Regions from separate parts of the Enterobacter sp. MGH 24 genome, predicted to be linked through region 4. Evidence: predicted binding sites of a transcription regulator. Region 4 holds the regulator's gene; each other region holds the start of a gene.
What was found. The regulator CRP, encoded in region 4, controls carbon source genes, mostly activating them, when cyclic AMP is high. The targets are predictions, from matches to a motif close to ATGTGANNNNNNTCACAT.
Positions count from the first base shown of each region.

Region 1: focA (formate transporter FocA) is a predicted target of CRP. The motif match lies at 5,902-5,919, and genes of this name have one in related genera.
Region 2: msrB (peptide-methionine (R)-S-oxide reductase MsrB) is a predicted target of CRP. The motif match lies at 3,887-3,904, and genes of this name have one in related genera.
Region 3: cdd (cytidine deaminase) is a predicted target of CRP. The motif match lies at 6,017-6,034, and genes of this name have one in related genera.

Region 1 is NZ_KI535657.1:3,032,874-3,040,569, reverse strand. Features, by position in the region: gene cmk ((d)CMP kinase) at 1-201, opposite strand, end outside; gene aroA (3-phosphoshikimate 1-carboxyvinyltransferase) at 387-1,670, opposite strand; gene serC (3-phosphoserine/phosphohydroxythreonine transaminase) at 1,740-2,828, opposite strand; gene L370_RS07685 (DUF421 domain-containing protein) at 2,991-3,683, opposite strand; gene ycaO (30S ribosomal protein S12 methylthiotransferase accessory factor YcaO) at 3,811-5,571, shown strand; gene focA (formate transporter FocA) at 5,978-6,835, shown strand; gene pflB (formate C-acetyltransferase) at 6,887-7,696, shown strand, end outside.
Region 2 is NZ_KI535657.1:3,293,115-3,300,810, forward strand. Features, by position in the region: gene yeaG (protein kinase YeaG) at 1-471, opposite strand, end outside; gene L370_RS06450 (MipA/OmpV family protein) at 902-1,648, shown strand; gene L370_RS06445 (D-hexose-6-phosphate mutarotase) at 1,727-2,611, opposite strand; gene gapA (glyceraldehyde-3-phosphate dehydrogenase) at 2,685-3,680, opposite strand; gene msrB (peptide-methionine (R)-S-oxide reductase MsrB) at 4,022-4,435, shown strand; gene L370_RS06430 (YeaC family protein) at 4,477-4,749, shown strand; gene L370_RS06425 (chitinase ChiD) at 4,801-6,054, opposite strand; gene pncA (bifunctional nicotinamidase/pyrazinamidase) at 6,275-6,916, opposite strand; gene ansA (asparaginase) at 6,926-7,696, opposite strand, start outside.
Region 3 is NZ_KI535657.1:4,548,231-4,555,926, forward strand. Features, by position in the region: gene licT (BglG family transcription antiterminator LicT) at 1-347, opposite strand, end outside; gene L370_RS00820 (carbohydrate porin) at 503-1,849, opposite strand; gene dusC (tRNA dihydrouridine(16) synthase DusC) at 2,151-3,083, opposite strand; gene L370_RS00810 (AraC family transcriptional regulator) at 3,109-3,921, opposite strand; gene L370_RS00805 (type 1 glutamine amidotransferase) at 3,981-4,691, shown strand; gene L370_RS00800 (CidA/LrgA family protein) at 4,876-5,271, shown strand; gene L370_RS00795 (CidB/LrgB family autolysis modulator) at 5,268-5,963, shown strand; gene cdd (cytidine deaminase) at 6,093-6,977, shown strand; gene sanA (outer membrane permeability protein SanA) at 7,104-7,696, shown strand, end outside.
Region 4 is NZ_KI535657.1:1,031,250-1,038,945, forward strand. Features, by position in the region: gene L370_RS16820 (hydrolase) at 1-526, shown strand, start outside; gene L370_RS16815 (YheU family protein) at 523-741, shown strand; gene L370_RS16810 (phosphoribulokinase) at 772-1,641, shown strand; gene L370_RS16805 (OsmC family protein) at 1,730-2,134, opposite strand; gene crp (cAMP-activated global transcriptional regulator CRP) at 2,446-3,078, shown strand; gene L370_RS16795 (YccS/YhfK family putative transporter) at 3,136-5,223, shown strand; gene L370_RS16790 (bifunctional acetylornithine/succinyldiaminopimelate transaminase) at 5,220-6,440, opposite strand; gene pabA (aminodeoxychorismate synthase component 2) at 6,527-7,090, opposite strand; gene L370_RS16780 (putative adenosine monophosphate-protein transferase Fic) at 7,121-7,696, opposite strand, start outside.

The DNA.
Region 1 (7,696 bases), 2.0 Mb from region 4:
CAGATGCGCAGCCAGCGGAACCAGCGCCTCTTCAGACGCAACATCTACATGATGATGCAGCGCGGCCAGCGCCAGCACGCGATAGATTGCTCCCGAATCTAAAAGATGCCATTGCAATGCTTCCGCCATCGCTTTGCACAGAGTACCTTTCCCTGCGCCACTCGGCCCATCAATGGTGATTACCGGGGCAACTGCCGTCATCTTTTTCTCCTTAAATAAGGCATAGCGTTTACATGAACGCCGCGCATTATACGCGCCAACGTGCGCAACTGTTACCTTTGCGTGCAAATTACGGAATGATTGAAGCAGAGTGTAGAAGAAATGAGCGAAGGTGTTCGTAATGAAGCGTAAGCAAATGCCGCATCGGGCGATGCGGCACGACGTTATCAGGCCAGCGTGCTAATGCGTGCCAGCTGTTCGAAGTAGTCCGGGAAGGTTTTCGCGGTACATTTCGGGTCAAGAATAGTGACAGGCGTGTCTGACAGCGCCACCAGCGAGAAGCACATCGCCATACGGTGATCGTTGTAGGTGCCGATTTCCGCAAACTGCAGTTTTGCCGGAGGGGTCACGCGAATGTAGTCTTCGCCCTCTTCCACCTCGGCACCGACTTTTCGCAGCTCGGTCGCCATTGCGAACAGGCGGTCCGTCTCTTTTACGCGCCAGTTGTAGATATTACGCAGCGTGGTGGTGCCTTTGGCAAACAGCGCCGCCGTGGCAATGGTCATCGCCGCATCCGGGATATGGTTCATGTCCATGTCGATGGCGTTCAGCTCGCCATGGGTACAGGAGATGAAGTCATCGCCCCAGGTGACAGTAGCGCCCATTTTTTCCAGTACGTCCGCAAAACGGATGTCGCCCTGCACGCTGTTACGGCCGATACCGGTCACTTTTACCGTGCCGCCTTTAATCGCACCCGCGGCCAGGAAGTAGGACGCGGATGACGCATCTCCTTCAACCAGGTAGTTGCCCGGAGACTGGTACCGCTGCGCTCCGCGCACAACAAAACGCTGATAAGACTGGTTTTCCACCTCAACGCCGAAGGTTTTCATCAGGTGCAGCGTGATATCAATGTACGGTTTGGAAACCAGCTCACCTTTAATCGTGATAACCGTATCCTGCGGGGCCAGCGGCGCGGTCATCAGCAGTGCAGTCAGGAACTGGCTGGAAACGCTGCCGTCAACCTCGACGTGACCGCCGGTAAAACCGCCGCGCAGACGCAGTGGCGGATAGTTTTCCTGCTCCAGATACTCAATCTGCGCGCCGCCCTGACGCAGGGCATCCACCAGGTGACCAATCGGACGCTCTTTCATGCGCGGCTCGCCGGTCAGCACGATGTTGTTGCTCCCCAGGCACAGGGCCGCCGCCAGCGGGCGCATCGCGGTACCTGCGTTACCCAGAAACAGCTCAAGCTCTTCGCCCGAGCGCAGCGCGCCGCCGTTGCCGGTCACTTCGCAGCGGGTACGATCGTCGGAGAGAGTGTAATGAACGCCCAACGCTTTCAGCGCATTGAGCATATGGCGCACGTCATCGCTGTCCAGCAGGTTTGTAAGGACGGTGGTGCCGTTTGCCAGAGCTGCCAGCAGCAGAGCGCGGTTCGAGACACTTTTTGAACCAGGCAGATTAATGGTGCCATCTACCCGCGCGATAGGTTGTAACGTCAGGGATTCCATGAAAACTAAACTCTCAACTCAACATAATAAAAACCCCGCAGGGAGGCTGCGGGGGTGAAAAACAGCACATTAACCGTGACGACGTTCGAAGTCGATCATGAAATCCGTCAGGGCTTTAACGCCTTCCAGCGGCATCGCGTTATAAATGGAGGCACGCATGCCGCCAACGACACGGTGACCTTTGAGCGCATGCAGACCAGCCGCGAAGGACTCTTCCAGGAAGACTTTGTCCAGGTTGCTGTCGGCCAGCTGGAACGGCACGTTCATGCGGGAACGGTTAGCTTTCGCCACATCGTTGCGGTAGAAATCGCTCTTGTCGATCACGCCATACAGCAGTTCAGCTTTCTGCTGATTCACCTTGTCCATCTGCGCCACGCCGCCGTTTTGCTTCAGCCATTTGAAGACCAGGCCAGAGAGATACCAGGCAAACGTTGGTGGGGTGTTGAACATCGAATCGTTATCGTTCAGCACGGTGTAATCGAGAATCGACGGGCAGGATTTATGCGCTTTACCCAGCAGGTCTTCACGCACGACGACGATAGTCAAACCGGCCGGGCCGATATTTTTCTGCGCGCCCGCATAGATAACGCCGTAGCGGCTGACATCAATTGGCGCAGACAGAATGGTGGAGGAGAAGTCGGCGGCAACCACGACATCGCTGCCGAAGTTTGGCGTCTCGTCGATGGCAATCCCGTCAATGGTTTCGTTCGGGCAGTAGTGCAGATACGCTGCGTTATCGGAAAGCTGCCACTCGCTCATTGGCTTCACGGCGCGCAGACCGTCAACGGTCACTTTGGCGTCGATAACATTCGGCGTGCAGTATTTGTGCGCTTCTTTTACGGCGCTTGCCGCCCAGTAACCCGCGTCAACGTAGTCAGCCGTCGTTTTGTCGCCCAGGATATTCAGCGGAACGCCCGCAAACTGACCGCGTCCACCGCCGTGACAGAACAATACTTTGTAGTTCGAGGGAATATTCAGCAGATCGCGAAAATCCTTTTCTGCATCTTCCGCCACCTGAATAAACTCTTTACCCCGGTGGCTGATTTCCATCACCGACGTACCCAGACCGTTCCAGTTACAAAGTTCCTGTTGAGCCTGTTTAAGCACGTCTGCCGGTAACATTGCCGGACCTGAACTGAAATTAAAGACTTGAGCCATTTCCCCTCACCACGCTAAAAGCCATAAGTTATAACTGTGGATATCGGTTTTATCATTCAGTGACACGCGCCGCAATGTCTAAAACTTATGACCCGTGAAATGTGCCCCGCGTCACACAAAACAATCTGCCGCCTCGCTAAGACAAAACCGACAAAATGGCTGTCAGGTGATACGTTTGGCCCGGCTAACCTTCGTCCATTCCGGATTTGCACAGCGGGGGCATAATTGACGATCTCCCGGCTGCATCGCGACAACGTGGCTACATCTAACACAAGCATACTCACCTGATTCAGGTACCGTTCTGAAACGCTCGATCAGCATATCCGGCAGGATACAGAGCCCCGGCTTCACCTCGTCGTCTGAATAGTAATAGACGCTGATCTGCCCGTTGGTTTCCATGATCGCCAGACGCACCTGCCCGAGCTGTTCAACGCTGTTCAGGCGAAGCTCCATAAAGAACTCAAACTCGGTCATATTGGCGCTTTGTACATTTTCCCAGGCCAGCTGTCCGTCCTCGACGATAACGACCGGCTTGCCTTCAAGCAGATCTTCCAGCTTTTCACTTTTCGACATCAGCCACATCACAAGGCGGTAAAGGAGCGCCAGTGTGACAAAGACGATAAACACCGGAACCATCGGCACATCGTCATAAAAGGCGACGTCCCCCGCCGCAGACCCCAGCGTCAGGATGATCAACACCTCAAAGAGCGACATCTGCCGTACGCCACGACGGCCGGTGATTTTAAGAAACAGGAAGACAAGTACGAAGGTATACAGGCTGCGCAGCGCCACTTCGCCCAGAAATTCAGGAGGAACTTTATCAAACGCCATCCGCTGGAGATCAAATGCTTTCATTTTTCTATGCCTTAACAGTCAGTTACTGCCACTAAGCATAGCCCAGCCTTTTATTTTCGCCGAAGATAGCACCCGTCACGCAAAACCCGTATCATTGCGCGCTTTACGTACGATAAAAGTGAACGCCATGACTCAAACGTTTATCCCCGGCAAAGACGCCGCTCTGGAAGATTCCATCGCTCGCTTCCAGCAAAAACTGACCGACCTGGGTTTTAACATCGAAGAAGCCTCCTGGCTTAATCCGGTGCCTCATGTCTGGTCCGTGCATATTCGCGATAAAGACTGTGCCCTGTGCTTTACCAACGGTAAAGGCGCGACAAAAAAAGCGGCACTGGCCTCTGCGCTGGGTGAGTATTTTGAGCGTCTGTCCACCAACTATTTCTTCGCTGACTTCTGGCTGGGCGAAACCATCGCTAACGGCCCGTTCGTTCACTATCCAAATGAAAAATGGTTCCCGCTGACCGAAGATGACGAACTGCCGGAAGGTATTCTCGACGCTCGCCTGCGTGCCTTCTACGATCCAGACAACGAACTGACCGCCAGCATGCTGATCGATCTACAGTCCGGTAACGAAGATCGCGGTATTTGCGCCCTGCCGTTTACCCGTCAGTCTGATGAACAGACCGTCTATATCCCGATGAACATTGTCGGCAACCTGTATGTATCCAACGGCATGTCCGCGGGTAACACCCGCAATGAAGCGCGCGTGCAGGGTCTGTCTGAAGTCTTCGAACGCCACATTAAAAACCGCATCATCGCCGAATCCATCAGCTTGCCTGAGATTCCGGCTGACGTACTGGCGCGTTATCCGGGCGTGGTGGAATCCATCGCTAAACTGGAAGCAGAAGGTTTCCCAATCTTTGCGTATGACGGCTCGCTGGGCGGCAAGTATCCGGTTATCTGCGTTGTGCTGTTTAACCCAACGAACGGTACCTGCTTCGCCTCCTTCGGCGCGCACCCTGACTTCGGCGTGGCGCTGGAGCGTACCGTTACCGAACTGCTGCAGGGCCGTAGCCTGAAAGACCTCGACGTGTTCACCCCGCCAACGTTTGACGACGAAGAAGTGGCCGAACATACCAACCTCGAAACCCACTTCATCGACTCCAGCGGTTTGATCTCCTGGGATATGTTCAAGCAGGACGCGGACTATCCGTTCGTGGACTGGAGCTTTGCCGGTACCACGGAAGAAGAGTTCGCCACGCTGATGGCGATCTTTAAAGCCGAAGACCAGGACGTCTATATCGCCGACTACGAACATCTTGGCGTCTACGCGTGCCGCATTATTGTTCCAGGCATGTCCGACATCTACCCGGCTGAAGATCTGTGGCTGGCGAATAACAGCATGGGCGCGCACCTGCGCGAAACGCTGCTAGCTCTGCCGGGCAGCGAGTGGGAGAAGGAAGATTATCTGAACCTGATCGCCCAGTTGGACGAGGAAGGCCACGATGACTTCACTCGCGTACGTGAACTGCTGGGTCTGGCGACCGGTAAAGACAACGGCTGGTATACCCTGCGTATCGGTGAGCTGAAAGCGATGCTGGCACTGGCGGGAGGCGATTTGGATCAGGCTCTGGCCTGGACCGAGTGGACCATGGAATTCAACCAGTCGGTCTTCTCTGCCGAACGCACTAATTATTACCGCTGCCTGCAAACCCTGTTGCTGCTGGCACAGGAAGACGATCGCGAGCCGCTGCAATACCTGAATGCTTTCGTGCGTATGTACGGTGCTGAGGCCGTTGAAGCAGCCAGCGCGGCCCTGAGCGGCGAAGCGCCGTTCTATGGCCTGCAGGCTGTTGATAGCGATCTGAAAGCCTTCCCGGCGCATCAGTCGCTGCTGAAGGCCTATGAAAAGCTGCAGAAAGCAAAAGCCGCTTACTGGTCAAAATAAGCGCACATAACATTACCAGCAGTAGGCGTATTCAATCGTCTGGGCTATATTACGGGGCAATTTCATTGCCCCGTTTTTTATTTTCTTCGGCAATGACTGTTGATTGTAATAATAAAGTTAAACATGGGTAAATATAATAATATTTACCGGGGCTTTACTGTTACTTTTTATGGTAAATACTCCATATTAATTAACTGTTTCAGAGGTGGCCGAACGAAAAAATTCAACTCTTTTCATAACTTTTAAAATTTATTTTTATACGGATAATCAAATACTTACTCCGCATTTGTCGTAAAACCATACACACTGCGGGCCTATAAGCCAGGCGAGATATGATCTATATCAATTTCTCTTCTATAATGCTTTGTTAGTATCTCGTCGCCGACTTAATAAAGAGAGAGTTAGTGTGAAAGCTGACAACCCTTTTGATCTTTTACTCCCTGCTGCGATGGCCAAAGTTGCCGAAGAAGCGGGTGTCTATAAAGCAACGAAACACCCGATGAAGACGTTCTATCTGGCGATCACCGCTGGTGTGTTCATCTCTATCGCTTTCGTCTTCTACATCACCGCCACCACCGGTACTGCCGGAATGCCTTTCGGCATGGCCAAACTGATTGGCGGCATTTGCTTCTCACTGGGCCTGATTCTCTGCGTCATCTGCGGCGCCGACCTCTTCACCTCAACGGTGCTGATTGTCGTGGCAAAGGCCAGCGGAAGAATTACCTGGGGTCAGCTGGCACGTAACTGGCTTAACGTCTACGTGGGTAACCTGGTTGGCTGTCTGCTCTTTGTTTTGTTAATGTGGCTTTCTGGCGAGTACATGACCGCCAACGGTGGCTGGGGCCTTAACGTCCTGCAAACCGCCGACCACAAAATGCACCACACATTTATCGAAGCCGTTGCTCTCGGCATCCTCGCTAACCTGATGGTCTGCCTGGCTGTATGGATGAGCTACTCGGGTCGTAGCCTGATGGACAAAGCCTTAATTATGGTTCTGCCGGTTGCGATGTTTGTTGCCAGCGGCTTTGAGCACAGTATCGCGAATATGTTCATGATCCCAATGGGCATTGTCATCCGCGACTTTGCGAGCCCGGAGTTCTGGACCGCAGTTGGTTCATCCCCGGAAAGTTTCTCTCACCTGACTATTATGAATTTCATTACTGATAACCTGATCCCTGTCACTATCGGGAACATTATCGGTGGGGGTCTGTTAGTTGGGTTGACATACTGGGTCATTTACCTGCGTGGCGACGATCATCATTGATGGTTTTCTCAGGCAGTAAATAAAAAATCCACTTAAGAAGGTAGGTGTTACATGTCCGAGCTTAATGAAAAGTTAGCCACAGCCTGGGAAGGTTTTGCGAAAGGTGACTGGCAGAATGAAGTAAACGTACGTGACTTCATTCAGAAAAACTATACCCCGTATGAAGGTGACGAATCCTTCCTGGCTGGCGCAACTGAAGCGACCACCAAGCTGTGGGACAGCGTAATGGAAGGCGTTAAACTGGAAAACCGCACTCACGCGCCAGTTGATTTTGACACCTCCGTTGCTTCCACCATCACTTCTCACGATGCGGGCTACATCAACAAAGCCCTTGAGAAAATCGTTGGTCTGCAGACTGAAGCACCACTGAAACGCGCAATCATCCCGTTCGGTGGTATTAAAATGGTTGAAGGTTCCTGCAAAGCGTATAACCGCGAGCTGGACCCAATGCTGAAAAAAATCTTCACCGAATACCGCAAAACCCACAACCAGGGCGTATTCGATGTTTACACCAAAGACATTCTGAACTGCCGTAAATCTGGCGTTCTGACTGGTCTGCCAGATGCGTATGGCCGTGGCCGTATCATCGGTGACTACCGTCGCGTTGCGCTGTACGGTATCGACTTCCTGATGAAAGACAAATACGCGCAGTTCGTTTCCCTGCAGTCTGACCTGGAAAACGGCGTAAACCTGGAAGCGACTATCCGTCTGCGTGAAGAAATCGCTGAACAGCACCGCGCGCTGGGTCAGATCAAAGAAATGGCGGCTAAATATGGCTGCGATATCTCTGGTCCTGCTACCAACGCTCAGGAAGCTATCCAGTGGACCTACTTCGGCTACCTGGCCGCTGTTAAGTCTCAG
Region 2 (7,696 bases), 2.3 Mb from region 4:
ATCTTCCTGCGGATTGAACAGGCACAGCGGATGGTCGTTCACCGGGCTGCGTTCACCGTTGGCGCTCAGCACATAGATAGGCACGCGCTGCATCAGCGACTTCAGGCGTTCAGCCAGCGAGGATTTACCGCCACCCACCGGGCCGAGTAAATAGAGGATCTGTTTCTTCTCTTCCAGACCCTGAGCGGCATGCTTCAGATAGGAGACAATCTGTTCGATGGCATCTTCCATACCATAGAACTCTTCAAACGCCGGGTATCGGGCGACCACCCGATTCGAAAAGAGACGGGAAAGCCGAGGCTCCAGGGCAGTGTCAACCATGTTTGGCTCACCAATAGCCATCAATAGCCGTTCTGCCGCATTGGCATAGGCACTGCGATCTTGCCGACAGATGGTAAGAAACTCCTGCAGTGTGAACTCTTCGTCCTTGGCAGCTTCATAGCGCTGGCGATAGTGATCGAATATATTCATGGCATGCCGTCCTTTCGTTTTTTAGCACAGGATAAGAGCCGTTCGTATGAGTAGTGGAGGCTCCCGGAAGAGAATCTCTCGCACCCCACTGCCAGAGCAGCAACCTGTGTGCCAGGTCAGACGCTAAGAACCGCAGGTGTTCAGGAAAACTCTTCTTAAATTAAAGCGTAGATGGCATTTGCAAAACTTGCATGCCCAGAAAATCTACTTTCAATGACATATCAATAACTCATCCAAAAATTTCCACTGTCGTTATAAGACAAATGCACGTTTTTCACTCAGTGGTCATATAAATGTAAGCGGGCTGTCATCTGAAAAGTTAAAAATAATGGGTTAATCAGACTGATTAGCAGGCAAAAAATTTTGGGATGTACGGGAATGGCGGTTACACTTCACCCGCTGATTATTTGACTACAGGAAAGAATGGATTGTGACCAAACTCAAACTTCTGGCATTAGGCATCCTTGCCGCGACCGCAGTAAGCACCGCACAGGCGGAAAGTCAGTGGACGGTTGGCGCGGGTGTTGGCGTCATTAACAGCCCGTACAAGCAGTATGACCGTGACGTTTATCCTGTTCCCGTTATCACCTATGAAGGCGATAACTTCTGGTTCCGCGGGCTCGGCGGCGGCTACTATCTCTGGAACGATACGGCTGATAAGCTCTCTATCATGGCCTACTACGATCCAACGCACTTCAAGCCGGGTGACAGCGACAGCCATGCGCTTCGCCAGCTCGACAAGCGTAAAAGCTCAATGATGGCTGGCCTTTCTTATGTGCATAACACCCAGTATGGCTTCCTGCGAACGGCTCTGGCGGGTGATACGCTGGATAACAGCAACGGCTTTATCTGGGATCTTGCGTGGCTGTACCGCTATACCAACGGTGGGCTGACTCTGACGCCGGGTATTGGTGTGCAGTACAACAGCGAGAACTACAACGACTACTACTATGGCGTCTCTAAAAACGAGTCCCGCCGTAGCGGTCTGAAGAGCTACAGCGCAGATGACGGCTGGGATCCGTACCTGGAGCTGACCGCAAGCTATAACTTCCTCGGCGACTGGAGCGTGTACGGTACCGGCCGCTACGAGCGTCTGAGCGATGAAGTGAAGGATAGCCCGATGGTCGACAAGTCCTGGGCAGGCATCTTCTCTGTCGGTGTGACCTACAAGTTCTGATTGTGCACTTACATTGTGCAATTGGTGCATTAAAACGGGGCGCTTGCGCCCCGTTTGCTTTAATGTGGTGCGGCGAGATTATCGCTTAACAATGCGGATCGTCTGCCCTAAACGAGATGGCTTTTCTTCGCTCGCTTTCTGCGGGTTGGTCACGCGGGCCGTTTCCACGCAGACAAACGTTTTATACCCTTCATCCGTCATGTCGGCCATGCTGACGGACAGCGCAGGACCCGGGTTCCAGCCCACCACGTCGCTGTGATGATGATGGACCACTTCAATTCCGCGGTTCAGGGCGCCGTCGTGGATCACGCTGCACGCTTCCGGGTGCAGGTAGACGCGGTCGGTACGGTCAGGGAACGTTTGTACGCCGTCGCTCAGTTTACCTTCTTTGGCGTTATCCACTTTGTCGATATAGGTATCGCCCAGGCCGCTCACCTTCACTGCGCTGATATCACCCACGTTAAAATAGGTGTGCAGGGCAGAGGTGGTTTCGAACTCGCCGTGAGCCTCCAGTTCGATTTCACAGGTTTTACCCAGCTTAAATCGGGCGTACAGGGTGAAATCGTGCGGCCAGAGGGCGCGGGTTTCATCATTAGCCTGCAGCTCAAAGGTCAGCACCGCACCGTTGTCATCTTCGTTATGCGCTTTCAGCGTCCACTGCTGGTTGCGGGCAAAACCGTGAGACGGCAAACCCGGCTGTGCGGACGGCCCGAACCACGGCCAGCAGATCGGCACGCCGCCGCGGATTGCGGCGCCTTTTTTGAAGGAAGTCGCATCGCTCAGCCATAAACCTTCGGCTTCGCCTTCCGGTTTCCAGGAGAGCAGGTGGGCGCCGTTCAGCGCCACGGACGCTTTGACGCGCGGATGGTCAACGACGATAACGTCGGCACCGTCAATCTGACGGCGGGAGAGCACAGGGGTAAGTTGTTCGACTACCGGAAGTGCAAAAATTTTATTAATCATTAAGCAATCCTCTGTCTTATAAATAAAAAAAGGCGACCGAAGTCGCCTTTTTGGATCAAACACTCATCTCAACTTATTTGGAGATGTGAGCGATCAGGTCCAGTACTTTATTAGAGTAGCCGGTTTCGTTGTCGTACCAGGATACCAGTTTCACGAAGTTGTCGTTCAGTGCGATACCCGCTTTAGCATCGAACACGGAAGTGCACACTTCGCCGTTGAAATCGGTAGATACAACGTCGTCTTCGGTGTAGCCCAGAACGCCTTTCATTGCGCCTTCGGAAGCAGCTTTGATTGCTTTCTTAATTTCTTCATAAGAAGCAGCTTTTTCCAGACGAACGGTCAGGTCAACAACGGATACGTTAGGCGTTGGAACGCGGAACGCCATACCAGTCAGTTTGCCATTCAGTTCTGGCAGTACTTTACCTACAGCTTTAGCAGCACCGGTAGAGGATGGGATGATGTTCTGAGCCGCGCCACGGCCGCCGCGCCAGTCTTTGTGAGACGGGCCATCAACGGTTTTCTGAGTAGCGGTGGTCGCGTGAACGGTAGTCATCAGACCTTCGATGATGCCGAAGTTGTCGTTGATAACTTTAGCCAGCGGTGCCAGGCAGTTGGTGGTGCAGGATGCGTTAGACACGATATCCTGGCCAGCGTAGGTTTCGAAGTTTGCACCACGAACGAACATTGGGGTGTTGTCTTTGGAAGGACCAGTCAGAACAACTTTCTTCGCACCCGCAGTGATGTGTTTACGTGCAGTTTCGTCGGTCAGGAAGATACCGGTTGCTTCAGCAACAACGTCAACACCGATTTCGTTCCATTTCAGGTTAGCTGGGTCTTTTTCAGCAGTAACGCGGATGGTTTTGCCATTAACAACCAGGTGGCCGTCTTTCACTTCAACGGTGCCGTCGAAACGACCGTGAGTTGAGTCGTACTTCAGCATGTACGCCATGTATTCAGCGTCCAGGAGATCGTTGATACCAACGATTTCGATGTCAGAACGTTTCTGAGCAGCACGGAAAACAATACGGCCGATACGGCCAAAACCGTTGATACCTACTTTGATAGTCATATATTCCACCAGCTATTTGTTAGTGAATAAAAGGTTGCCTGTAAAATTACAAAAACCTTACGCAGCGTCAAGCGGAATCGTGTCAATCATTGCGACAAATCAATCCTGTGACTAACGTTTGTGCGACTGACTCGCCTCACTTTCCCTTTGAGCTTGCAACCACATGGGGGCTGCGCCCGGGATTTTAAAGTCCTCGCAGGATAAAAATGTGAGAATGATCACAATTGCCTGACCGCCTTTTCGCGACACATAAGTTTAGATCAAAAGTGCACGCAAGGGTGTTAATGTTTTGTTAGAATGCGGGGTAAAAGATGTCTGTTTCTACAGCGAGATGTAAGCATATGTCGAACCAACGTAACCCTGACGATTTGAAAAAAAACCTCACAGAAATGCAGTTTTACGTGACGCAAAATCACGGGACGGAACCGCCGTTCACCGGGCGTTTACTGCACAACAAGCGAGACGGCGTCTATCACTGTCTGGTCTGTGATGCCCCTCTGTTCAATTCACAAACGAAATTTAATTCGGGCTGCGGCTGGCCGAGCTTTTACGAGCCGGTGAGCGATGAGGCCATCCGCTACCTGACCGACTCGTCGCACGGCATGGTGCGCACGGAAATTCGCTGCGGCAACTGCGATGCGCACCTTGGGCATGTCTTCCCGGATGGCCCTCAGCCTACGGGTGAGCGTTTCTGCGTGAATTCAGCCTCAATGAGCTTCACTGACGACGAAAACGGCGACCAGATTAAGGGTTGAAAAAACGATTCAGCAAATTATTCCTTTGAAAGGGCGGGATTGTGAATATTGAAGACATGATTAGCGGTATGACGCCGGAGATTTATCAGCGTCTGGTGACGGCCGTAGAGCTGGGAAAATGGCCCGATGGCGTCGCGCTGACCCCGGAGCAAAAAGAGAACAGCCTGCAGCTGGTGATGCTGTGGCAGGCGCGCAATAACACCGACGCGCAGCACATGACCATCGACACTAAAGGCCAGATGGTCATGAAGAGCAAGCGCGAGCTGAAAGAAGACTTCGGCATCACGCCGAAGCCGATTGCGACTTTCAAATAATGCTTTCCCTGTAGGCCGGGTAAGCGTTAGCGCCACCCGGCACGCTACACCTTAGTGTGGGATCCCGAGCGACGCCGCCAGCTGCTTCGCTAACTGATTGTTGTCATCAGCCCCGTACTCCCAGAACATCGCCCCGGCGAGACCTTTCTCTTTGATGTAGTCCGCTTTGATGGCAACGGAACGCGGGTTCTCATACGAAATCGCAAACAGCGCGTTGCCATCTGCACCCTTCACCGAGAGCCACGGCACTTTCGCCTGGTCGTCCCAGTGCTCGGTAAAGCGCTTCTGCGGATCGTTCAACAGCTTCTTCACGATATCGTTGTACTTCACGTAGGTATCTTTGGTCAGGTCATAGCCGAGTGACGTGAACAACCCGATCTCCTGAGGCCCGAAGTAGGGCTGGGTAACCGGATTTTTTTGCGCATCCGGTTTCGTCCAGTCAATGCCCGGCTCCACGGCACGTTTCGGCACGCGGCCATAGAAACCAATCCCGAGGTTCATCTGCTGCGGCTTCAGCCCGGCGGCCAGATAGTTGTTCACCACAAAATCCACGCTGTATTTGTCCGCAGCGGCCACCGTCGGCCAGGCGCTGGAGTCATACAGGTTGGCATTGAAGTACTGCGTGCCGTACGCCATGTCGTAGGTCATCAGGTTGATGTAGTCGAGCAGGGGCGCGATGGCTTTGATATCCACCCAGCTTTTTGGACTTTCCGCATTCGCGCCTACCGCAATGGTCACCAGCTTTTTATGCCCGAACGCGTCGCGCATCTCTTTCAGCAGGGCGGTAAAGTTATCCCGGTCGGCGGGCTGGCTTGCGACCAGCCCCCAGGCGCCGTTGACCGGATACTCCCAGTCGAGATCGATCCCGTCCAGACCGTATTTGTCGACAATCTCCTGCGCGGAGCGGATAAACACCGCGCGCGTCTCTTTGGTTGCCGCTGCGCCAGAGAAGCCACGCGCGCCCCAGCCGCCAACGGAAAGCAGCACTTTGAGGTTTGGGTTTTGCTTACGCAGGGTCGGGATGAGGGCCAGATCGGCGGCGACTTTTGGCGATAGCCAGATCTGATGCAGCTTTGCCGGATCTTTTAGCGCAGCGTTGGTTTCGTCTTTTTCGTCGTTATAGACCAGACCAAACGAGTAGTTCAGGTGGGTGATCTGCCGAACGTCTAATTTATTGATATCGCCACCCGGTCCGGCGGTGACATCGCCACCCCCGTTAAAGTAGCCCACGGACATCAGGGTACTGGCGGAGGCAACTGACGCGCAAAGCAGGGGTAATGCTGCCAGCAAGGGCAAACGTTTCATACAAGTTCCTCTTTGACTTAATAAAATTAACCACGCCACGGAAAAGGCGTGGCGAAAAAACAGCCTGACGAGAATAGCATTGCCGCTTCGCTGAGGATGCGAGGGAGTTCACTTTATGGGAGAACGGAGTGGGTTGTTTTGCCGGGTGGCGGCTGCGCCTTACCCGGCCTACGGGGAAAGGTAGGCCGGGTAAGCGTAAGCGCCACCCGGCTAAAAAGGCTTACGCCTGCGTCTCCAGCCAGTCTTCGAGGGTATACAGCGTCGCGCCTTCCGCAGCCATATCCATAAACGCCTGAGCGCTGTCCTGCGGGTGAATGTTTACCCCGCGGCAGCCGTCGGTGATGACGCTGACGGTATAACCTAACTGGAGCGCGTCCAGCACGGTAAACTTCACGCAGTAGTCCGTCGCCAGGCCCAGCACGATCAGCTCCGTGATTTCGTGATGACGTAACCACGCGTCCAGCGCCGTTTTCTGGCGATGCCCGTTATCAAAAAACGCGCTATAGCTGTCGATAGCCGGGTTTTCACCTTTATGGAACACCGCGTCGATGGCTTTCTGATTCAGGAGCGGATGCAGCGCCGCGCCTTCCGTCTGCTGTACGCAGTGATCCGGCCAGAAGGTTTGCGCCAGCCCGTCGAGCTCCCCCTGAGTGAAGGGCTCGACGTCGTGCTGGCTGGCAAAGCTGCCGTGGTTCGCCGGGTGCCAGTCCTGGCTTGCGACGACCGCTTCGCCGCGGGCTTTGCACCAGTCAATCAGCGTGTTTGCCACGTCAACGGTGCTGTCACCTTCGGCGACGGCCAGCGCACCGCCCGCGCAGAAATCATTTTGCAAATCGACCAGTAGCAGGGCGCGTTGCTTCATGAGCACTCCTTATTCGTCCGGGGTCAGCTCGCCGCGCAGGTTTTGCATCATCGCGCTGCGAATGGACTGGATGTCCAGATCCTGACTCAGTAAATAGTGAAGTTTAGTCAGCGTTGCCTCAACGGTCATATCGAAGCCGCTGATAACCCCCGCATGCGCCAGCGCGTTGCCGGTGGCATAGCCGCCCATGTTGACCTTTCCGGACATGCACTGGGTCAGGTTTACGACCACAATTCCGCGCTCGCTGGCTTCCTGAAGCTCTTTCAGGAATTCGCCGTTCTGCGGCGCGTTGCCGACGCCATAGGAGCGCAGAATCAGCGCTTTCACCGGCTGGCGCAGGAAGTTACGTACCACGTCGGCAGAGATACCCGGGTAGATAGTGACCACGCCAATCGGTTGAGGAGTAATCGGATGCACAATCAGCTCGCCGGCGGTGTTCGGCGCAGGCGGCGTGCCCAGACGACGGATATGAATCCCGGCCTCCAGCAGCGGCTGCAGGTTAGGGGAGGCGAAGGCGTCAAAACCGTCGGCATGGGCTTTGGTGGTGCGGTTGCCGCGATACAGACGGTTGTTGAAGAACAGCGACACTTCGTTAATCGGGTAATTCGCCGCCACGTACAGGGAGTTCAGCAGGTTGATCTGCCCGTCCGAGCGCAGCTCCGCCAGCGGGATTTGCGACCCGGTGACGATAACCGGCTTGCTCAGGTTCTCCAGCATGAAGGAGAGCGCCGAGGCGGTAAACGCCATGGTGTCGGTGCCGTGCAGGATCACGAAGCCGTC
Region 3 (7,696 bases), 3.5 Mb from region 4:
ACGTTTTTGATGGCCAGCCCTTTCTTCTGCCGCTCAATCGCAAAGTAGCAGTGATCGGTTAGGGTGATATACAAACTCTCCTGCAATTTTCCGAGCCGCTGCGCAGCCAGCCCGATGATGCGGTCGCAGGTGGTCATCACCTCCAGCGGAATTTGACTCAGCAGCTCGCCAAGTCGACGCACCAGCTCATCGCTTTGTAACGCAAACACCTTTTCAACCAACGCGGTATCCAGCGCTTCACCGACGCGCTTCTGAAAGGCCAGCCCACGGCCCATCACCACCTGTTCGCGCCCGCGCTCATCCTGAACAACCACCACGTTATTATTGAGTATCTTGGCGATTTTCATCTGAACCCCAGAAACAAAAAAACCTGACCTCCGGCAGATGCCAGAAAATCAGGTTTTGCCTGCCGAAGCAGTAACAATCCAGTTCTGGCACTCTATCAGTTTCATTCGTAGCCTCAATACGTCACGCATCAGAAACGTGATGCGGATCGACATTGCTAGAACGTCACAACGGTTTTCAGCTCCGTTACCCAGGCATCCTGCGTCCGGGATACACCGCCCGGATGGTGCCAGTACTGAATGCCCGGCTGCAGCTCCAGCCACGATACCGGACGGAAGCGATAGTAAAACTCACCGTTCAGGGAGTGGCCCGGCACCGGGTGATACGCCGGATCGTTATAGTCCGACACGCCGCTCAGGCTGTTCATATAGCGCTGGTTGCGCGCGTACTGGCTGCTCATATCAATCCAGGTTAGCCCGAAGCCAATCCAGTCTTCCGGCCGGGCGTCAAACAGCCCGCGGTAGCGCAGCGAGGCGGCGTAAACCTGGTGCATGTAGTTAGTGCTTTGATCCGCAAGGCTCATGCTGAACGAGGTGCTCAACCCGCGATTCGGATCGTCCTGGTGCTGCGTGATCTGCTGGTTCAGCCCGGCGTACATAAACCAGGTCCGGCTGTGCGTATCGAATCCGTCCGGGTCCGTCGCCCCCGCCCCGCCGGATTTGCCGCGATAGAGATCGGTTTGCGGCGCGTTGGTAAACACCACGCCGAGGTTATACGCGCCCGGCAGGCCGTTAATCAGCGGACGCGCTTCGATTTCAACCGGGAGCAAGACCCCTTTGCTGCCCTTCGTCGACCAGCTCCATGCGTGGCTGCGGCTGGAGGCGTCCGGGTTTTGCTCCATCACGCCGCCTTTTAAGGTGACGGCTGGCGTGAGCTTATACTCCAGCGTGGTGCCCCAGGTGTGAACGTTCCAGTTGTTCCAGGTCAGCGAGTTGGCCGATTTCCCGCCGCACTGGGAGAGCAGCTGAAAGTCGCACGGGATGATCTGGTCGAAGGTTTGCACCTTGTTCATCATCCCGATGCGCCAGGTCAGACGCCGGTCATCAAAGCTGCGGGCAAAGGTCAGCCAGCCCAGACGGGTAATCGACTGTCCGCCCCAGCTCTCCTGGGTCAGGTCGTTAAAGTTGACGCGCGGATCCTGCACGCGTTTGGTGGTGAGGTCGTCATTGTGGTTGCGGTTGACGATGTTCCCCTCGATACGTGCATCCGGGATGCCGGTCCAGCGCTCCAGATCCTGGTTGAAGGTCAGCGCGAACTGGTCAATATAGGCCACGTGGGAGTCGTGGTTATATCCGCCACCGCCGTTCCAGCCGATTTCATTCAGGTATCCGAGGTTATAGGTAAAACCGTTATCGTTAAGGATTTTACGTATGCCGAGCATTTCGCCCAGAACAGGCTCCGGCGGGGCTTCAAACCCTAATACCGTTCCTTTCCACTCCTGCGCCATTGTTAAAGGCGATATCATCAATAAAGCGAGGGCATAGAGATTATTTTTATTTGTCATAATAGCAACCTGTAGCTGAGTATTAGTGCGTAACTGTTCGCAGGAAATTTTTCTATTTCCTGTCGATATTTCATTTTTTTAAAATCAGTAAAAAGCGCTAAGCCAAATGTCTCTCCTGCGTAAACGACAGGCAAAAAAAAACCTAAGCGCTCCACAGCGAAAATGCTGTGGAACGCTTAGGTTTTGCCTGTTAACCAGTAACAATCCTGCGTTGAAAACAGTGGCACCTTAACACCGTCGCGCCACGTTGAAAACCAGAACTGTTTTCTGGTTTAAAAAATTGTGAGCAATTTAACGCTTATTATTTTGACTGAATCACCCGGGCAATATCAGACGACGTTTGCAAAGTACGAATTTCCTGAAATAATCCCAGCGCTTCATCGTACTCTTTACGTAAATAACTCAGCCACTGTTTAATTCGCGCGACGTGATACAAACCGGTGTCGCCCTGCTTTTCCAGACGGCTGTATTTTTGCAGCAGCGTGACGACGTCTGCCCAGGGCATACGCGGCTCGTTATATTTCACCACCCGGCTGAGGTTAGGGACATTCAGCGCGCCGCGGCCGATCATTACCGCATCGCAGCCGGTGGCCTGCAGACAGGCCTGCGCGCTCTCGTAGTCCCAGATTTCGCCGTTGGCGATCACCGGAATGGTGAGGCGTTTGCGGATCTCACCGATCGCCTGCCAGTTAATGCGCTCGGCTTTGTAGCCGTCCTCTTTGGTACGGCCATGCACCACCAGCTCGGTGGCCCCGGCCTGCTGCACCGCATCGGCGATTTCAAACTGCCGCGCGTCGCTGTCCCATCCCAGGCGCACCTTCACCGTCACCGGCAAATGCGAAGGCACGGCCTCACGCATGGCTTTCGCGCCGCGGTAGATCAGCTCAGGATCTTTCAGCAACGTCGCCCCGCCGCCGCTGCCGTTCACCAGCTTCGACGGACAGCCGCAGTTGAGATCCACCCCGTAAGAGCCCAGCTCAACCGCGCGGGCGGCGTTTTCCGCCAGCCATTCGGGGTACTGCCCGAGCAGTTGAATACGCACCAGCGTGCCGGAAGAGGTCCGGCTCTGGTTGTGCAGCTCGGGGCACAGGCGGAAGAAGGATTTTACCGGCAACAACATATCGACCACGCGCAGAAACTCCGTCACGCAGAGATCGTAATCGTTCACCTCGGTCAGAAGCTCGCGCACGAGGGAGTCGAGCACGCCTTCCATTGGGGCCAGTAAAACACGCATAGCAGTACCTGTGAAAAAAGACGCGCTATAGTAGCCGCTCTCTATATCGCTGGGAAGCGCTTCTGTTCAGGGAAAAGTCAGCTGGCGTTGCCCCGACAATGGCGCGAAACGCCGCCGCAAATGCCGCCTGCCCGGAAAACCCCAGCATCCAGGCCACCTGTTTAACTGGGTATCCGTTGGCGAGCAGGTCCAGAGAGGCACAAATCCTTGCTCGCTGTCGCCAGGCCCGGAAGCTAAAGCCGGTATCTTTAATAAAGGCGCGTGAGAATGTGCGTTCAGACATCGCGGCCTGTTCCGCCAGCCTGTCCATAGAAACATCCCAGAGATTGCTGGCAATGATGTCACAGGCAACGCGATGTAACCGCTCATCCACGGGCATCGGTAATTCGGCCGAAATCTGCTGCGCCTCGCTGAGGATGTCGAGCAGCAAAACGGCCATGCTGCGCTGACTGGCTGGCCGATATTGCTCACTGAACAGCCCGGCAATCAGCTCTTTGAACAACGCTGTCGCCATAATCACGTGAACCTCTTCTTTCCGTTTAAAAGGCTCACATTGCGATATCAGCGCCGGGCTAAACCAGACCGCACGGAGCTCCGTTGCGGATAACACGCTGTAGGTGTGTTCCTGAAAAGGCGGGATCCACAGCGCGCGCTGCGGCGGGATGACCCAGCGTTTGGTGCCGGTTTCGACCAGCATCACCCCTTTGATGGCAAACAAAAGTTGCCCCTGTGAATGCCGGTGAGGCGGATCCACTTCGCCGCGCGTATAGCGAATTGCCCCTCTGGACCATCCAATGGCATCGTCGTGAATTGGCGTTTTATCGATAACGGTTGGCATTTCACATTCCTCCCTTCCTCTTATGATGCTGCTTGTACACGTAACCAGAGAGAGACGCAATGCACATTCATTTTATCCTGCATGAACATTTCGAAGCGCCAGGTGCCTATGAAATCTGGGGGAAAAACCGCGGCTGTAGCCTGAGCTACTCCAGAGTTTATCAGGGCGATCCGTTACCCGAAGACCTGGAGAGCACGGACGTGCTTATCATCATGGGAGGCCCGCAGTCACCCGCCACCACGCTTGAGGAATGCCCCTGGTTTGATGTGCAGGCGGAAAAGGCACTCATCAGCCGCGCGATAGAGGCAGGTAAAACGGTGATAGGAGTTTGTCTGGGCTCACAGCTTATCGGCGAAGCGCTGGGCGCAGCGTTTTGCCACAGCCCGGAAAAAGAGATCGGCAAATTTCCCGTCAGGCTCACTGAGGCAGGCAAGGCCAACCCGCTGTTTAAGGATTTTGGCCACGAGCTGAGCGTCGGTCACTGGCATAACGACATGCCAGGGTTAACGCCGCAGGCTAAGGTGCTCGCTTACAGCGAGGGCTGTCCCCGTCAGATCGTGCAATATGGCGAACGGGTTTACGGTTTTCAGTGCCATATGGAGCTGACGCCGGAGGTCGTTGAGCTGCTGATTGAACATTCGCAGAACGATCTCCGCCGCGCGGCTGAATTTCGTTTTGTCGAAACGGCGGAAAAACTTCGCTCGCATGATTATCGCGAAATGAATCAGGTGCTGTTTTCTTTTCTCGATAAACTGACCGCCTCGCGCTGATGCATTCTCTGGCGCGTCACTTCGCCACCGCACGCCCTTTCCTCTAAACTGTAGCCTGCCCCTGTAAGGTGATACCGGACGTTCCATTCTGGAATGTCTGGTATGCTCAAATTTCATGATGTGATCCGTGGCACATTTTTAGGTTTAATTGTATGATGAATGCGTTTCAGCAAGGACTATCACCATGAGCAAATCATTGAACATTATCTGGCAATATCTGCGCGCATTCGTTCTGATTTACGCCTGTCTGTATGCCGGGATTTTCGTCGCGTCGCTGCTGCCTATCACCATTCCCGGCAGCATTATCGGTATGCTGATCCTCTTTGTTTTGCTGGCGCTGCAAATCCTGCCCGCAAAATGGGTCAACCCCGGCTGCTTCGTCCTCATTCGCTATATGGCGCTGCTTTTCGTGCCTATCGGCGTCGGGGTGATGCAGTATTTTGATTTGCTCAAGGCCCAGTTCGGCCCGATTGTGGTCTCCTGCGCCGTCAGTACGCTGGTGGTTTTCCTGGTCGTGAGCTGGAGTTCGCATCTGGTGCATGGCGAACGTAACGTGATTGGGGAGAAAACAAAAAAATGATGGCCAATATCTGGTGGTCCCTGCCGCTCACTCTGGCAGTGTTTTTCGCCGCACGTAAGCTTGCCGCGCGTTTCAAAATGCCATTGCTGAACCCCCTGCTGGTGGCGATGGTGGTGATTATTCCGTTCCTGCTGCTCACCGGCATTCCTTACGAACGTTACTTTGCCGGCAGCAAAATCTTAAACGACCTGCTGCAGCCTGCCGTTGTGGCGCTCGCCTTTCCTTTATATGAGCAGCTGCACCAGATCCGCGCCCGCTGGAAATCCATCATTACCATCTGTTTTGTGGGCAGCCTGGTGGCGATGCTCACTGGGACGTCGGTAGCGCTGTTGATGGGGGCCTCCCCGCAGATTGCCGCCTCTATCCTGCCGAAATCGGTGACTACGCCTATCGCGATGGCGGTCGGCGGCAGCCTCGGCGGTATTCCGGCCATCAGCGCGATGTGCGTTATTTTCGTCGGTATTCTCGGCGCGGTGTTTGGTCACACCCTGCTGAACGGGATGCGTATTCACACTAAAGCGGCACGGGGACTTTCGATGGGGACCGCCTCCCACGCCCTGGGCACAGCCCGCTGTGCGGAGCTGGACTATCAGGAAGGGGCGTTTAGCTCGCTGGCGCTGGTGATCTGCGGGATTATCACCTCCCTGCTGGCCCCGTTCATTTTCCCGCTGATTCTGGCGGTGATGGGCTAAAATTTGCGATGCGTCGCGCAAATTTCATTTTGATTTCATAAGTTGCATACATAATGAGAAGTGGATCACATATAAAGCCCTGACGGCTCCGTAAACTACCGATCCATTAACCTTTATGAGGCAAACGCCATGCACCCACGTTTTCAAGCTGCTTTCGCCCAGCTTGCAGAGAATTTGCAGTCAGCCCTGGCTCCCGTTCTGGCAGATGCACACTTCCCCGCCCTGCTGACCGCGGAGCAGGTCACGATGCTGAAACAGGCAACGGGACTGGACGAAGACGCGCTGGCTTTCGCACTGCTCCCGCTGGCCGCCGCCTGCGCGCGGGCCGATCTCTCCCACTTTAACGTCGGGGCGATTGCGCGCGGCGTCAGCGGCACCTGGTACTTCGGTGGCAACATGGAGTTCCTGGGCGCGACCATGCAGCAAACCGTTCACGCCGAGCAGAGCGCCATCAGCCACGCCTGGCTGCGCGGTGAAAAAGCCCTGAGCGCCATTACCGTTAACTACACCCCCTGCGGCCACTGCCGTCAGTTTATGAACGAGCTGAACAGCGGGCTGCAGCTGCGCATCAACCTGCCGGGTCGGGCGCCGCACACGCTGGCGGATTATCTGCCTGACGCGTTTGGCCCGAAAGATCTGGAGATCAAAACGCTGCTGATGGACGATCAGGACCACGGTTACGCCCTGTCCGGCGATGACCTGAACCAGGCAGCCATTCGCGCAGCGAACAAGAGCCACACGCCTTACAGCAAGTCCCCGAGCGGCGTGGCGCTGCAGTGCCGTGATGGCCAAATCTTTAGCGGGAGCTATGCGGAAAACGCCGCGTTTAACCCAACGCTGCCACCGCTGCAGGGTGCACTCAACCTGCTGAGCCTGAACGGCTATGACTATCCGGACATTCAGCGCGCCGTTCTGGCTGAGATTGCTGATGCGCCACTGATTCAGTGGGATGCCACCGCCGCAACGCTCAAAGCGTTAGGCTGTACGACAATTGACCGCGTACTGCTTGCGTAATCCTTTCGGCGGGCAGAAGTGCCCGCCAGTTTGCTGAAAAACCCCTCAGTTGATTCACCGTTTCTTGCGCTAACCAGGCGGGTAAAGTAGCCTGAGTTAAATTTCATCCACGAACGAGCCATCTCCATGTTAAAGCGCGTTTTTTACAGCCTGTCTGTCCTGGTCGGCATACTGCTGTTGATCGTGCTGGGTCTCGACCGCTGGATGAGCTGGAAAACCGCCCCCTACATCTTTGATGACCTGCAGGACCTGCCCTATCGTCAGGTTGGCGTGGTGCTCGGCACCGCCAAGTATTACCGCACCGGCGTCATTAACCAGTATTACCGTTACCGCATTCAGGGCGCGCTTAACGCCTACAACAGCGGCAAGGTGAACTACCTGCTGCTGAGCGGGGATAACGCCCTGCAAAGCTACAATGAACCGGTGACGATGCGGAAGGACCTGATTGCAGCGGGCGTGGATCCTGCCGATATCGTGCTCGACTACGCCGGGTTCCGCACCCTGGACTCCATCGTGCGCACGCGCAAAGTTTTCGACACCAACGACTTCATCATCATCACCCAGCGCTTCCACTGCGAGCGCGCGCTGTTTATCGCGCTGCATATGGGCATTCAGGCGCAGTGTTACGCGGTGCCGTCGCCAAAAGATATGCTGAGCGTGCGCGTCCGCGAGTTTGGTGCGCGTTTTGGCGCGCTGGCAGACCTGTATATTTTCAAACG
Region 4 (7,696 bases):
GGAGGGTGAAAGCGTCCCGCTGGATGCCGCCGTCATTGTCTCCGCGCCGTTTATGCTGGAGCAGTGCAGCTACCACATGGATAAAGGCTTTTCCCGCGTCTATCAGCGCTACCTGCTCAACCTGCTGAAGGCCAACGCGGCGCGTAAGCTGAAGGCCTACCCGGATACCCTGCCAGTCAGCCTGCGCCAGCTGAAAAAGGTGCGCCGTATTCGCGAGTTCGACGACCTGATCACCGCGAAAATCCACGGCTTCGCCGATGCGATTGACTATTATCGTCAGTGCAGCGCCATGCCGCTGCTCAGCAAGATCACGCAGCCGACGCTGATTATTCATGCCAAAGATGACCCGTTTATGGATCATCACTCTATCCCCTCTCAGGAATTCCTGCCCGACAACGTTCACTATCAGTTGACCGAGCACGGCGGCCACGTCGGGTTTATCGGCGGCACGCTGCGCCGCCCGAAAATGTGGCTTGAGGCGCGCATTCCTGACTGGCTGACTCCTTATCTGGAGGGTGCAAAATGATTATTCCCTGGCAGGATCTGGCTCCCGAAACGCTCGATAATCTGATTGAAAGCTTTGTATTACGTGAAGGCACCGATTATGGTGAACAGGAACGCTCGCTTGAGCAAAAGGTCAACGATGTAAAGCGCCAGCTAAAAAGCGGCGACGTGGTGCTGGTGTGGTCAGAACTGCATGAGACGGTCAATATCATGCCCCGCAACGCGTTTCACGGCTGATCTTCCACCCTTTTCAGTCAGGGAGTTGCTATGTCTGCCAGACATCCGGTTATTGCCGTTACGGGGTCGAGTGGTGCGGGAACCACTACCACCAGCCTCGCATTTCGCAAGATTTTCGCCCAGCTGAATCTCCGTGCGGCGGAGGTCGAAGGCGACAGCTTTCACCGCTACACGCGTCCGGAGATGGACATGGCCATCCGTAAGGCGCGCGATCTGGGTAAACACATCAGCTACTTCGGCCCGGAGGCCAATGACTTCGGCCTGCTGGAACAAACCTTTATCGAGTACGGTCAGAGCGGTAAAGGGCAGTCCCGCAAATATCTGCATACCTATGATGAAGCCGTTCCCTGGAATCAGGTGCCGGGAACCTTTACCCCGTGGCAGCCGCTGCCGGAACCCACCGACGTCCTGTTTTACGAAGGATTGCACGGCGGCGTGGTCACCCCTCAACACGACGTGGCGCGCCACGTGGATCTGCTGGTCGGCGTGGTCCCTATCGTTAACCTGGAGTGGATCCAGAAGCTGACGCGTGACATGAGCGAGCGCGGCCATTCTCGCGAAGCGGTGATGGACTCCGTGGTGCGCTCCATGGAGGATTATATTAACTTCCTGACGCCGCAGTTTTCCCGCACCCATATCAACTTCCAGCGCGTGCCGACGGTGGACACCTCCAACCCCTTTGCCGCCAAAAGTATCCCGTCCCTGGATGAGAGCTTCGTGGTGATCCATTTCCGCAACCTCGACGGCATTGATTACCCCTGGCTGCTGGCCATGCTGCAGGGCTCGTTTATTTCGCACATGAATACGTTAGTGGTGCCGGGCGGAAAAATGGGGCTGGCGATGGAGCTCATCATGACGCCGCTGGTGGAGCGACTGATGGAAGGGAAGCAGATTGCGTGACGCCTGTTGCCGGATGGCGCTTCGCTTATCCGGCCTACGTTCGTGCAGTTGTAGGCCCGGTAAGCGCAGCGCCACCGGGCTTTGTTTTTTAAGCCTCGATCACTTCATACGAATGCGTGATTTTTACCGCTTTCTCCAGCATTAACGCCACAGAGCAGTACTTCTCCGCAGACAGGTCCACCGCACGCGAGACCGCCGCGTCTTTCAGCTCTTTACCGGTGACCACAAAGTGCAGGTTAATATGGGTGAACAGGCGTGGCGCCTCTTCGCGACGTTCTGACGTGAGTTTGACTTCACAATCCGTCACGTCATGACGACCTTTTTGCAGGATCGACACCACGTCAATTGCGCTGCATCCCCCTGCCGCCATTAGCACCATTTCCATTGGGCTTGGTGCTTTATCGCCGGAGTTACCGTCCATCAAAATCTGGTGTCCTGAAGCGGACTCGCCCAGGAACGTTAAACCTTCAACCCATTTCACGCGCGCTTGCATATTCTTAAACTCCAACGTTGCATTTTTGGTGACAGATTACGCGTGCGTTACATTTCTCGCAATGGAAGGCGACCTGCATCATGCTGAAGCGAGACACCAGGAGACACGCGGCGAAAGCTATGCTAAAACACTCTGGATGCTACAGTAATACATTGACGTTACACATGTATGCAGAGGACATCAAACTTTACTGGCTGCGAAACGTTACGGTAGCCGACTTCCCAGGGTATGGGTAAGAATTCGATTGCAACCCCAGAGTCCGGATGCATCTGATGACTCTGGTGACAGCTTATAACAGAGGATAACAGCGCATGGTGCTTGGCAAACCGCAAACAGACCCGACTCTCGAATGGTTCTTGTCTCATTGCCACATTCATAAGTACCCATCAAAGAGCACGCTGATTCACCAGGGTGAAAAAGCGGAAACGTTGTATTACATCGTTAAAGGCTCGGTGGCAGTGCTGATCAAAGATGAAGAAGGGAAAGAGATGATCCTTTCTTATCTGAACCAGGGCGATTTCATCGGTGAACTGGGCCTGTTTGAAGAGGGCCAGGAACGTAGCGCCTGGGTTCGTGCAAAGACAGCATGTGAAGTGGCTGAAATTTCTTACAAGAAGTTCCGTCAGCTGATTCAGGTTAACCCTGACATCCTGATGCGTCTTTCTTCCCAGATGGCGCGCCGTCTGCAGGTCACGTCAGAAAAAGTGGGTAACCTCGCCTTCCTGGACGTGACAGGCCGTATCGCGCAGACCCTGCTGAACCTGGCGAAACAGCCAGACGCCATGACCCACCCGGACGGCATGCAAATTAAAATTACCCGTCAGGAAATTGGTCAGATCGTCGGTTGCTCCCGTGAAACAGTGGGCCGTATCCTGAAAATGCTGGAAGATCAAAACCTGATCTCCGCCCACGGTAAAACCATCGTGGTCTACGGAACGCGTTAATTCCGCTTAAACGGCGTGCCATCGCAAGGTGTCACGCCGTTTTTGTCTCTACTCCCCATGTGGCGCAGGCTGATCTATCACCCGGAAGTTAACTACGCACTGCGGCAAACGCTGGTGTTGTGCCTTCCTGTGGCCATAGGTCTGATCCTCGGACACCTCCAGCAAGGCCTGCTGTTTTCCCTCGTGCCCGCCTGCTGCAACATCGCCGGTCTTGACACGCCGCATAAGCGCTTTTTTAAACGCCTGATTATCGGTGGCTGCCTGTTTGCTGGCTGCAGCCTCGCCGTACAGCTTTTACTGGCTCGGGATATCCCGCTGCCGCTGATCCTGACCGTACTGGCCATGACCCTCGGCGTGACGGCGGAAATCAGTTCGCTGCACGCCCGCCTGCTTCCCGCTTCGCTGATTGCGGCCATTTTCACGCTGAGCCTCGCCGGGAATATGCCGGTGTGGGAGCCGCTGCTGATCTACGCCCTGGGGACATTATGGTACGGGCTGTTTAACTGGTTTTGGTTCTGGCTGTGGCGGGAACAGCCGCTGCGTGAATCCCTGAGCCTGCTCTACGTGCAGCTTGCGGATTACTGCGAAGCCAAATACACCCTGCTCACCCAGCATACCGATCCGGAGAAATCCTTACCGCCGCTGCTGACGCGCCAGCAAAAGGTGGTGGATCTGATAAGCCAGTGCTATCAGCAGCTGCATATGCTCGCCGCCAACAAGAACCACGAGTACAAGCGGCTGCTGCGCACCTTCCAGGTCGGGCTGGATCTGCAGGAGCATATCTCCGTTAGCCTGCACCACCCGCAGGAGGTGCAAAAGCTGGTCGAGCGCAGCCACGCCGAAGCGGTGATCCGCTGGAACGCGCAGACCGTCTCGGCACGCCTGCGGGTGCTGGCCGATGATATTCTCTATCACCGCTACCCGACGCGCTTTAGCATGGATAAACAGCTGGGCGCGCTGGAGAAAATCGCCCGTCAGCATCCGGATAACCCCGTCGGCCAGTTTGCCGCCTGGCACTTCAGCCGTATCGCGCGCGTGCTGCGCACCCAGCGCCCGCTTTATCCCCGCGACCTGATGGCGGATAAGCAGAAACGGCTGCCGCTACTGCCCGCGCTCAAAAGCTATCTTTCTCTTAAATCGTCCGCCCTGCGCAACGCCGCAAGGATTAGCGTGATGCTCAGTACCGCCAGCCTGATGGGCATGGCGCTGCATCTGCCGAAACCCTACTGGATCTTAATGACCGTGCTGTTTGTCACCCAGAACGGCTACGGCGCGACGCGGGTGCGTATTCTGCACCGGGCTGGCGGAACGATGGCCGGGCTGATCATTGCGGGCGTGACGCTGCACTTCCACGTGCCGGAAGGCTATACCCTGGCAGGCATGCTGGCGATCACGCTGGTGAGCTACCTGATTATCCGCAAAAACTACGGCTGGGCGATGGTGGGCTTTACGGTGACGGCGGTATATACCCTGCAGCTGCTCACGCTCAATGGCGAACAGTTTATTGTCGCCAGGCTGATTGATACTCTGATCGGCTGTCTGATTGCCTTTGGCGGCATGGTCTGGCTGTGGCCGCAGTGGCAAAGCGGACTGCTGCGCCAGAACGCCCACGACGCGCTGGAAGCCGACCAGCAGGCCATTCGCCTGATCCTGAGCGACGACCCGCAGCCCTCCCCGCTGGCGTATCAGCGGATGAAGGTCAACCAGGCACACAATGCGCTGTTTAACTCGCTCAACCAGGCCATGCAGGAGCCGGGCTTTAACTCGCACTATCTGGCAGACATGAAGCTCTGGGTGACGCACAGCCAGTTTATCGTCGAACACATTAACGCCATGACCACGCTGGCGCGCGAGCACACGATGCTGACGCCGGATCTGGCGCAGCGCTATTTGCAGTCGTGTGAAATTGCGTTGCAGAGGTGTCAGCAGCGTCTGGAGTATGACTCGCCGGGCGAGTCGGGAGATTCGAACATTCTGGAAGCGCCGGAGACGTTAACCCACGGGCCAATGAGCACCCTGGAGCAACATTTGCAGCGCGTTCTGGGACATCTGAACACCATGCACACCATTTCGTCGGTGGCATGGCGTCAGCGTCCGCATCACGGGGTTTGGTTAACGCGCGTGTTAAAGCGAACCGAGTATTAGCCTTTAACGATCTTCGCGACCGCCGCGGCAAAGCGGATTAACCCGTCTTCGATGTCTTTGTCTTCTACCACCAGCGACGGCGCAAAGCGCATCACGTCCGGCCCCGCGTTCAGCACCATCACCCCTTCGTGCGCGGCGGCGTGCAGGAAATCACGCGCGCGGCCTTTGTACTGCGGCTTCAGCTCGGCGCCAATCAACAGCCCCATCCCGCGGATTTCGCTGAACACGTCGTACTGCTCATCAATCTTTTGCAGGTGTTTTACGAACAGCTCGCGCTTTGCGCTCACGGCGTTCAACACCTCCGGCGTGTTGATAATGTCGAATGCAGCGCCCGCCACGGCGCTCGCCAGTGGGTTACCGCCGTAGGTAGAGCCGTGAGAGCCGACGTGGAACGCCGAGGCGATCTCCTGCGTCGTGAGTACTGCACTCACCGGGAAACCGCCGCCGAGCGCTTTGGCGCTGGTCAGAATATCCGGCGTTACGCCGTAGTGCATATAGGCGAACAGATCGCCGGTGCGCCCCATCCCGCACTGCACTTCATCGAAGACCAGCAGCGCCTGATGCTCGTCGCACAGGGCGCGCAGCCCTTTCAGGAATTCCGGGGTTGCCGCGGTCACGCCGCCTTCACCCTGGATCGGCTCGACCACCACCGCGCAGGTATGGTCGTCCATTACCGCTTTCACCGCGTGCAGATCGTTAAACGGCACGTGGACGATATCGGCCGGTTTCGGGCCAAACCCGTCGGAATACTTCGGCTGGCCACCAACGGAGACGGTAAAGAAGGAGCGTCCGTGGAAGGCATTGTGGAAGGCGATGATTTTGGTTTTATACGGGCTGTGGCGCGTTGTCGCGTAGTAGCGCGCCAGCTTGAAGGCGGTTTCGTTGGCTTCGGTGCCGGAGTTCATAAACAGCACGCGCTCGGCAAACGTGGCATCAATGATCTTACGCCCCAGGCGCAGCGCCGGTTCGTTGGTAAACACGTTGCTGGTGTGCCACAGGGTTTCGCCCTGAGTTTTCAGCGCTTCGACCAGCGCGGGATGGCAATGACCCAGCGCCGTGACCGCAATCCCGCCCGCGAAATCCACATACTCTTTACCCTGCTGATCCCATACGCGGCTGCCCTTTCCCTTCACCGGGATAAACTCAGCCGGTGCATAAATCGGCAGGATCACTTCATCGAATGTCGCGCGGGTAATTGCTGGTTGTTCAGTTGCCATGTCATGACCATCCATTTTATGTCACAATGATTGTGAAAATATAATCACAAAATATGCATAAAAAATCACAGTAAGGCAACAGATATTCAGCGATGGAGGAAATTTGCCAGCAGCGCGTGCCCCTGCTCGCTGAGGATGCTTTCCGGGTGGAACTGCACGCCTTCGAGATCCCATTCGCGGTGGCGAATTCCCATGATCTCCTGCGTATCGCTCCAGGCGGTCACCTCAAAGCAGGCGGGCAGCGTCGGCGGGTCAATCACCAGCGAATGGTAGCGCGTCACGGTTAACGGGTTATTGAGCCCCGTGAATACCCCGGTGCCGGAGTGCGTGACCGGAGAGGTTTTACCGTGCATCACTTTGGCGGCGCGCACGATGGTGGCACCAAACGCCTGGGCAATGGCCTGATGGCCCAGACAGACGCCCAGGATCGGCAGCTTGCCGGCATAGTGCTGGATAACCTCCAGCGAAATACCCGACTCTGACGGCGTACACGGCCCCGGAGAAATCACGATTTTCTGCGGAGCCAGCGTCTCGATATCGGCGAGATCGATCTCATCGTTGCGGCGGACAACCACCTCTGCACCCAGTTCACAAAAATACTGGTAAAGGTTCCAGGTGAAGGAATCGTAGTTATCAATCAGCAGAATCATGGCGGCTCCCGAAAAAAATGCCGCCCTATTCTACTCAGATTCCCGCGCTTCGCTCACTACTTTGGCAAAGATAGCGTTTAACGCGGTTAAATCTCCCGTTGCGCCACTTCGGTTAGCCGCCACCCACTGCTCGGGATCGATATCGCGCCAGTCCAGCGCATAGCCCGCGTGGAGTGCCAATTGCTCGAAGAAAACGCGCTGGGCAATACCGTTGCCGCGCATGAAGGGATGCAGCATGTTGATTTCGCAGTAATAGTGGCTAACTCTGTCAACAAACGCCGCTTTCTCAAGACCCACAAGATACTTTTCGCTTTCCAGCGCCGCCATCAGCTCGTTGCCCATCTTTTCGATGTACTCAAAGTGGCAGAAGGGAATGTCTCCTTTAAAAATATCGTCGGTACGGAGCTCGCCAGCCCGCTTCATCTCGCTGCGGTACAAATGACGATGAATAAGGCACAGATGGGGCAACCCGGGCGCGGAAGGCCCAAGCCCCAGCGTCTCAATATGGGGTTCTGAGGGACCATTACCTTTTTCAAGGAGACAACTGGCCTGTAAATTGACGTTACGCTGCTGCTCCCAGAGACGGGATTTTTGCTTGTCGGTGAG